DNA from 2 places in the Agrobacterium sp. NPDC090273 genome. Region 1 is predicted to be linked to the other one. Evidence: predicted binding sites of a transcription regulator. Region 1 holds the regulator's gene; the other holds the start of a gene.
The links. Region 1 encodes PhoB, which activates phosphate uptake and scavenging genes when phosphate is short. Its sites were predicted from a motif close to TGTCATNNANCTGTCAT; they were not measured.
Positions count from the first base shown of each region.

Region 1 (4,709 bases):
CCGCTGCCCTTGGTCTTGGCGCATCGAAGATGCAGACGATCTTCCACCACGTGCTGCCGCTTGCCATGCCTGGCATTCTGACCGGCACGATCATCGGCCTCGCACACGCCCTTGGCGAAACGGCGCCGCTGCTTTTGATCGGCATGGTGGCCTTCGTTGCGAACTACCCGACGACGCCGCTCGATCCTTCGACGGCACTGCCGGTACAGATTTACATGTGGGCGAACGAAGCAGAGCGTGCCTTTGTCGAAAGAACATCTGGCGCTATCATCATCCTGCTCCTGTTCCTCATCGTCATGAATGTTGGCGCAATCCTGTTGCGTCGCCGCTTCGAACGGCGCTGGTAAAGGGAGCTAGAAAGCTATGAACATGTTGTCGGAAGCAGCAGTTGAAAAGGCGCTGGACAAGAAAATGAATGAAGTTTCGTACAAGATGATTGGCAAGGACGTTTCGGTTTTTTACGGCGAAAAGCGCGCGCTTTACGACGTGAACCTGAATGTCCGCGAAAATACCGTTACTGCGCTTATTGGTCCGTCCGGTTGCGGCAAATCCACCTTCCTGCGTACCCTGAACCGCATGAATGATACGATCGATGGCTGTAAGGTCACCGGCAAGATCACGCTCGATACGGATGATATCTACGATCCGGCAATCGACGTGGTGGAACTGCGTGCTCGTGTCGGCATGGTGTTCCAGAAGCCGAACCCGTTCCCGAAGTCGATCTACGAAAACATTGCTTACGGTCCGCGTATCCATGGCCTCGCCCGTAACAAGGCGGATATGGACCAGATCATCGAGTCCAGCCTGCAGAAGGCCGGTCTGTGGAATGAGGTGAAGGATCGTCTGCATGAATCCGGTACGGGTCTGTCCGGCGGTCAGCAGCAGCGCCTTTGCATCGCACGCGCAGTTGCCGTGTCCCCGGAAGTGATCCTCATGGACGAGCCTTGCTCGGCCCTCGACCCGATCGCTACCGCCAAGGTCGAGGAACTGATCCATGAGCTGCGTGCCAACTTCACGATCGTGATCGTAACCCACTCCATGCAGCAGGCCGCTCGCGTCTCGCAGCGCACCGCGATGTTCCATCTTGGCCATCTGGTCGAGGAGAACGAAACGGACAAGATGTTCACCAACCCGGATGACCAGCGCACGCAGGACTACATCATGGGCCGCTTCGGCTGATTGCCCGCTCAGCGCCTCAGAGAAACCGAACAAGTTTGGCGCCTCCGTTCTGCCACCCGCCATCAGCAGGTGAAAACGGAAGGCAAAGCCCAGGGACGAGATCATGACACAGACAACGACGCATTCGCATATCATGTCGGTTTACGACGACGAGTTGAAATTCCTCAGCCGCCGGATTGCCGAAATGGGCGGCCTGGCGGAGCAGATGTGCGCGGACGCCGTTCGCGCCCTTGTCAATTCCGATGCGGCATTGGCGCAGAAGGTGATTTCCGACGACGCGATCCTTGACCACGCCGAGCGTGAAATCGGCGACAAGGCCATCGTCACCATCGCCAAGCGCCAGCCAATGGCTGCCGACCTGCGCGAAATCATCGGTACGCTGCGCATTGCGGCGGATCTTGAGCGCGTCGGCGATCTCGGCAAAAACACCGCCAAGCGCGTGATTGCCGTTGCAGGAACCGGTGTTCCACGCAAGCTGGCTCGCGGCCTCGAACATCTCTCCGAGCTTGCCCTCGTGCAGCTCAAGGAAGTTCTCGATGTTTATTCGACACGTTCGGCTGAGAAGGCGCAGGCCATCCGCGAACGCGATGAAGAAATCGACGCGATGTACACCTCGCTCTTCCGCGAGCTGCTGACCTACATGATGGAAGATCCGCGCAACATCACGACCTGCACGCATCTTCTGTTCTGCGCCAAGAACATCGAACGTATCGGCGACCATGCGACCAATATCGCCGAGACGATCTACTACATGACCACCGGCAGCCAGCCGGAAGGTGAGCGTCCGAAGGACGATAGTTCCAACACTCTCGGTTCCGTGACCGAGTAACAGACCGGCAGACCTGCGGAGTTCAGTATGGTACCGAAGATTGCAGTTGTTGAAGATGAAGAGGCGCTGAGCGTTCTGCTTCGTTACAATCTTGAGGCTGAGGGTTACGACGTCGACACGATACCGCGTGGCGATGAGGCCGAGATCAGATTGCAGGAGCGGGTTCCCGACCTCCTGATCCTGGACTGGATGTTGCCTGGCGTCTCCGGTATCGAACTGTGCCGCCGGTTGAGGATGCGGGCGGAAACCGAACGTTTGCCGATCATCATGCTGACAGCGCGTGGCGAAGAAAGCGAACGCGTTCGCGGTCTCGCCACAGGCGCGGATGACTATGTGGTGAAACCCTTCTCCACGCCGGAACTGATGGCACGCGTCAAGGCGATGCTGCGTCGCGCCCGCCCAGAGGTTTTGTCGTCAGTCCTGAAATGCGGCGACATCGAACTGGATCGGGAAACGCACCGCGTGCATCGTAAGACGCGTGAAGTGCGCCTGGGACCGACCGAGTTCCGTCTTCTGGAATTCCTGATGACATCGCCGGGTCGTGTTTTCTCCCGTTCGCAGTTGCTGGATGGCGTCTGGGGTCACGATATCTATGTGGACGAACGGACCGTTGACGTCCACGTTGGCCGTCTGCGCAAGGCGCTCAATTTTTCGAACATGCAGGATGTCATCCGCACGGTCCGTGGCGCCGGTTATTCCATGGAAGCGGCATAATCCAACATCACATACCCTAAACGAAAAACGGGCCGTAAGGCCCGTTTTTTTATTCCGTGTTGTTCCGCTTATGCCTTGCGGCGTTCGCTGACAGGCTGGTAGGCGAGCTTCGCATGGAACTTGCAGTAGGGCGAAGATTCCAGGGCTTCGCAGCCACAGAAATGGAAGTCGTCCTTCAGCGGGTCGCCAACCGGCCACTTGCAGGTGCGCTCGGTCAATTCCGTCAGCGTCAGGCGGCGCGAGGCCGGCGTAACGATATCGCGCGAAGGAACGTATTCGAGCACCTGAGCGGTCTCGATATCCATCTCTTCGTGAAGGGCTGTCGCAACGCTGGCGCGTGCCACGGTCCGAACCGGCGTGGTGTTGACGCGGGCGGTGTAGGTTGCCGTACGAGGTGCCGCTGGTGCCGTACGCTTCGGTGCAGAGCGCGCCGATGTCACGGTTCCGCCAGCCTTGGCGCGGCCCGGAAGATTGAGACGGTGAACCTTGCCGATAACGGCGTTACGGCTTACACCACCCAACTGTGCCGCTATCTGGCTGGCACTGAGGCCCTCGGACCAAAGTTTCTTGAGTTTTTCGACTCGTTCATCCGTCCAGTTCATGCCGCTTCTCCGCTCGTCGCGTCTATTTCGGCAGAATCCTTCTCCATCTCGCGAGCGCACTCCGAGTGTCAATTCCGCCGGATTTTTGGTGACTAGTTCCGCCGCAATGCAGTCTAGTAATTGACGATTAACCTAGTGTGAGGCTGACTCCGTGGCAAGAGTCGCGGGAATCATCTGGAATCGATTTTCCGGTTTTCCCCAACTTGCTGTTCAGGAGAGTCCGAAAGGCAACACCTTGTGGTTCGGTCACGTGTTCCCACTATGACTTGGGAACGCCGGAAAATGAGGACTTTTGTTGACATCGGCAGTTGAAGTGACAATAGTGCCCCAGCCGCCGCAAGGCGGCATTTTTGATTTTCAGGCAAGGGATAACCTTGTCCACCTATTGACAACGATATGAAAGCGCATTTGCGCAAGGAGTGATGCAGCCATGGCCGAAGCCAACGCGCCATTGTTTGATACGTTTTCAAGAGCGCCGCTGCGTTTCGAACGCGGTGAGGGCGTCTGGCTGTTCACGGAAAGCGGCGAGCGATATCTCGATTTTGCGGCCGGTGTTGCTGTCAATTCCTTGGGGCATGCGCATCCGCATCTCGTCGAGGCTATCAAGACGCAGGCTGAAAAGGTCTGGCACGTTTCCAACCTTTATGAAGTGCCCGGACAGGAAAAGCTCGCAAAGCGCCTGACCGAAGCAACATTTGCTGACAAGGTGTTCTTCACCAACTCCGGTGCTGAGGCGCTGGAATGTGCCATCAAGACTGCACGCCGTTATCACTACTCCAAGGGCCACCCGGAAAAGTTCCGCATCGTCACCTTTGAAGGTGCGTTCCACGGCCGGACGCTGGCAACAATCGCTGCAGGCGGGCAGCAGAAATATCTCGAAGGTTTCGGCCCCAAGGTTGAAGGTTTCGATCAGGTACCGTTCGGTGATCTCGAGGCCTTGAAAGCCGTTATCACCAATGAGACGGCAGCCCTGCTGATCGAACCGATCCAGGGTGAGGGCGGCATTCGCGCGCCCAGCAAGGAATTCCTGCAGACGCTTCGTGATCTCTGCAACGAACACGGCATGCTGCTGATCTTTGATGAGGTTCAGACGGGTGTTGGACGTACCGGCAAACTGTTTGCGTACGAGTGGACTGGCGTTGCGCCTGACATCATGGCTGTTGCAAAGGGTATTGGGGGCGGCTTCCCGCTCGGCGCTTGCCTTGCGACGGCTGATGCGGCTTCCGGCATGACCGCAGGCGTGCACGGCACGACCTATGGCGGCAATCCGCTCGCCATGGCCGTCGGCAATGCCGTACTGGACGTTGTTCTTGCGGACGGCTTCCTTGAACGAGTGCGTGATGTCGCGCTGGTGTTCCGTCAGGGGCTTGCTTCGCTCAAGGATC
Region 1 covers NZ_JBIVYN010000005.1:81,298-86,006, reverse strand. The annotation lists gene pstA (phosphate ABC transporter permease PstA) at 1-347, shown strand, start outside; gene pstB (phosphate ABC transporter ATP-binding protein PstB) at 364-1,179, shown strand; gene phoU (phosphate signaling complex protein PhoU) at 1,283-2,008, shown strand; gene phoB (phosphate regulon transcriptional regulator PhoB) at 2,036-2,722, shown strand; gene ACIQT8_RS14715 (GcrA family cell cycle regulator) at 2,791-3,324, opposite strand; gene ACIQT8_RS14710 (aspartate aminotransferase family protein) at 3,755-4,709, shown strand, end outside.

Region 2 (4,709 bases), on a different contig from region 1:
ATATCCAGTTCGGACGCGCCGCAGACCCGCATAACTGGGTGGATCGTTTGTTCTAAAAGGTGCCCAAAGACAGCAAGATGCGACCGTGACCTTTCGGTCGCATCACTTAGAGCCAGTCGATTTTCCGCAAGAGCAACAGTGTTGCTACGGAAAGAGCAATCACGAAACCGACGATCAGGATGAAGGCCCAGGTGTCGTTCACACCGGGAATGCCTCCAACATTCATGCCGAAAAGACCTGCAATAACGCTTGGCGGCAGTAACAGTGCAGCAAGAGCCGACAGCCGGTTCGAGTTGCGAGCGATACGCTCGCCGATCACGGTGGAAAGGTCGTCGTGCAAAATGCCGGTTCGATCCCTGATTGCGTCAAGATATTCGACAAAACGAACAAGCTTGTCGATCACCTCGCGAATGCGCAGCTTGTCGCGCTCGGAAAGCCATATTGCGTCATCATGTTCGATGCGGACCAGTGCATCGCGCTGTGGCATCAAATAACGACGCAACTGAACAGACCGTCTGCGCAGCAATTTCAAACGCTCCCGAACCTCACCTGACGCCTTTTGGAAGATAAGATCGTCGAGCTCATCCGCTTCCTCGTCCATTGCGTCGAGAACGGGTTCGAGATCCCTTACCAGCTTGTCGCCAACGATCGCCAACAATTCACCGGTGTTACGAGGTCCCGTTCGCTTGTTCAGTGCAAACCGAATGTCGCGCAAGGCTGTGATGTAGTGCCCACTATCCCGCAATGTGATCAGGCGGTTCGCATCTGCCCAAATATGTAAGGGAACAAGATCAAGGTCACCGCTCTCCTCGATCACCTCGATGGGTGCCGCCCCGCACACGCCTCTCAACGTAATCAGCAGGCCATCATTGATCGGTTCGACGCGCGGGCGGGATTCTTCAGCCAGCAGTGCTTCACAGACGAGTGGATCAAGGCCGCTTCGCTGATTGATCCACGCAACCGCTGCCGGATGGTCCCGTTCGAGATGGAGCCATAACACGCCATCTTGCGGTTTCCAGTCCAGCAGCTCCTGGAGGGTAATCTGTCGACTGCCTCCCTGCGCATCCAGAAGAAGTGCGAAGCGAATGCCCGGCTCATCGCCGTATGTGGTGTCTGGCTTGGCGGATGTATCCATCTCAGTCTTCCCAAACGGCATTATTGATATGTTGCAGTATTTTACCGCAATGGCCGGGGAATCGTTATGGAAATCTCGTGGCGCACGCAGACACGCTGACAGTTTGTTCGCCAGCATCGATCCTCAAAACAGGGGAGGCTCTTTCAAGGTGCATCTTGGATGCAACGTCCGGCCGCCCTGCTTTATGCAGCGCGACCGGGATACGGCATTCACCACGAACGTGGTCAATAAACCTCGGGAACATACATATCCGGCGGAACCGGGTGACGAATATAGTCGTCATTTCGCACACGGTCCGGCAGTTCGATTGCGTCTTTAGGAACGTCCTCGTAAGGAATCTGTCCAAGAAGGTGGGCGATGCAGTTCAGGCGTGCCTTTTTCTTGTCGACGGCCTGGACGACCCACCACGGTGCTTCAGGAATATGCGTTCTTTCGAGCATTTCCTCCTTGGCCTTCGTATACTCTTCCCAATGGATACGGCTTTCCAGATCCATCGGCGAGAGTTTCCATTGCTTCAGGGGATCGTGGATGCGCATACGGAAACGGAATTCCTGCTCTTCATCGGTGATCGAGAACCAGTATTTGACGAGCACGATGCCGGAGCGAACGAGCATGCGTTCGAATTCTGGAACGGAACGGAAGAACTCTTCGAGTTCGTCGGGCGTGCAAAAGCCCATGACACGTTCAACGCCCGCACGATTGTACCAGGAGCGGTCGAACAGCACCATTTCGCCGGCAGACGGCAGATGCGGAACGTAACGCTGGAAATACCACTGATTGCGCTCGCGCTCGGTCGGTGCTGGTAGCGCCACGACGCGGCAGACACGCGGATTGAGGCGCTGGGTAACACGTTTGATTGCGCCGCCTTTGCCAGCAGAGTCGCGACCTTCGAACAAGACGACGACCTTGAGTTTCTTGTGCTGGACCCAGTCTTGAAGCCGGACAAGTTCGTGCTGAAGACGGAAAAGTTCCCGGAAGTAGACCTTGCGCTCCAACGTCTGGGCAGCCGGTTCAGACAATCCTTCAACGACCAGCTGGTCCAACTGATCTTCTTCCATCTGCATTTCCAGCTCTTCATCAAAGCTGTCGGCAATCTCTGCCTTGATGCGGCTCAACTGATTAGTTTCGATCATGGTTTTGCCCGTCAGTTGCGTGGTGGTAACCTTGCCATCAAACATGCTCATGCAACAATCGCATGACATGACGCAGATTGCGACACGCAAAGGCGTTTGCGACACCATGTCACCGGCAAAGCCGTCTCGATTCAGCAATTTGGCTGACCGTTTCCCACCTGAAGGCACAAAACAAAATACGGCGCCGGCACCCCTGTCGCGCGAGGAAATACGCGATGGAGTGCCGGCGCCAACAAAGGCTGAGGTCAGGCAGCGAGTGGCGCGAGACCCGCTTCGATCTGGTTGCGGAAGGGCTCGTAGCGGTTCGGAAGCTTCAGAGCCTGACCGAGATGTGCCGTATCCTCGTCACGATCGAAGCCTGGTTCGTTGGTGGCGATCTCGAAGAGGATGCCGCCCGGGGTCCGGAAGTAAATAGCCCAGAAGTAATCGCGGTCGATGACTGGCGTCACTTGGTAACCGGTATCCATCAACGCCTTGCGAACTTCCAATTGCTTCTCGCGATTTTCCACAGCGAAGGCAATGTGGTGAACCGAACCTGCCCCTTGGCGCGCAAAAGGCGTTTTGGGAAGCGCAGCGAGATCGATTGTGTCGGCCCCGTTTCCACCGGGAATGACGAACCGCGTCACATCTCCTTCAGCCTCTGCTCGTTCGTATCCCATAAACTGAAGAAGCTCTTGGGTTGCTCCCGTGTCGTGCAGATTGAATCGAGCGCCGGTGAAACCGCGAATGGCGTGGTTTTCGGAAATACTGTCGATGACCCAAGGGGCGCGTGCATCTTCTGCCGTTTCGATCAGAGCCAGACCGTCGCCATCGGGACCGGTAAAGCGAAGACGATCGGCACCAAAGACCTTGTCGGTCTGGATGCCACCGACGCCATTGGTGATCAGGCGGTCCTTCCAGAAGCCGAGTGCGCCCTTAGGGATGGAAAACTGGGTTTCGCCAACTTCACCGACGCCTGGACGGCCAGCCATCATGTTTGCGAAAGGAAAGTAGGTCATGACGCTACCGGGCGTACCTGTTTCATCTCCATAATAGAGATGGTAGACGCCGGGTTCGTCAAAATTGACGGTCTTCTTAACCCGGCGCAGGCCGAGTGTTTCAGTGAAAAATTTGTTGTTCTGCTGTGCATCCGACGCCATGGAGGTGACGTGGTGCAATCCCTTGATGTCCTTGATCATGGCGGTCGGTCCTTATCCGGTGTGTCCGTTTCGATGACCAGGATATAGCCCTCTTGATTGCCGTTCAGAATTGCAATATTTCTCTCGAATGAATTGCGGATTTTGAAATAATTGACATGAACGATCACAAAGCTCTCAAAACATTCCTCCTCGCTGCCGAAAAACGCAATTTTGCGCAGGTCGCCCGTGAACTGGGTATGACGGCTGCGGCCGTTACCCGGGCCATCGCGGCACTTGAAGACGATCTCGGTGTGCAACTGTTCGTTCGAACGACCCGTCAGGTGTCGTTGACCACCGATGGCGCCGTGTTTGCCGCCCAGATCCAGCCAGCCGTAGAGGCTCTCGAAAATGCAAGGCGCGATGTCAGGAATGCCCACAAGGCTGATGAAGGGCGTTTGAGGATCAGTGCACCGACCTGGCTTGGAAAAACGGTGTTGCCGCCAATCCTTTCAGGTTTCAAAGAACTCTATCCGAAAATGTGCTTCGAGATTTCGCTATCGGACGGCTTGGTCAACATCGTCGATGACGACTACGATCTGGCAATCCGCATTTCGTCAGCACCTTCGGACAAGTTTACGATCTGGCGCAAGATCCGGGCCGTTCCAAGAATTCTGGTCGCTGCACCTGGTAGCCGGTTTACGCAGATGCAGCACCCGAGTGAGCTGAGCCCTGACGATTGCCTGGCCTATAGCGGTGAAAGTCGGCGCGAGAACTGGGTGCTGTCAGACGGAGGCTCCAGCCTTTCGATTTCCGCCGGACGCGCCTTCAGTGCCAATAACGGCGAGGTTCTCGCAGATATGGCAGCCAACGGCATAGGTGTTGCGATGCTGCCGGGATTTCATATCGCCGAACACATTCGCAGCGGACGGCTGGTCCACGTTCTACCAGGTTGGGCACCGCCGGAGCTCTGGCTGACCCTGTATTACCCACCATATCAGGCCTTGCCGCCGCGCATTGCGACATTTTCGAAGTTCTTCGAAGAGCAGTTACCGCCGCATATGGTCATGCTTGGCTGATCATTCTCGTCTCTATTTATGCGTGAGACGACGGAACGAACCAAAAGCTGCTCCGTCGCGATCTTCAAGGTTTCAGCGGCGTCGTCAAAACAGTGTCGTCAGTGTCGACGACAAAAACTGCGAGAAGCTTCGCGGGCCGCGTTTTGCTCGCATTGGCACTCACATCATGCTGGTCGCCTGGTAGCTCGGTAAAATTTTGGCCCTTCGTGAAGGTTTTTACCTCTCCGCCATTCACAGCACTGAGGAT
Region 2 covers NZ_JBIVYN010000009.1:174,483-179,191, reverse strand. The annotation lists gene ACIQT8_RS21770 (branched-chain amino acid aminotransferase) at 1-56, shown strand, start outside; gene ACIQT8_RS21765 (CorA family divalent cation transporter) at 107-1,135, opposite strand; gene ppk2 (polyphosphate kinase 2) at 1,360-2,268, opposite strand; gene ACIQT8_RS21755 (ring-cleaving dioxygenase) at 2,514-3,446, opposite strand; gene ACIQT8_RS21750 (LysR family transcriptional regulator) at 3,563-4,462, shown strand; gene ACIQT8_RS21745 (cupin domain-containing protein) at 4,527-4,709, opposite strand, start outside.
Region 2: the regulator PhoB is predicted to act here: its motif matches at 2,320-2,336, upstream of ppk2 (polyphosphate kinase 2).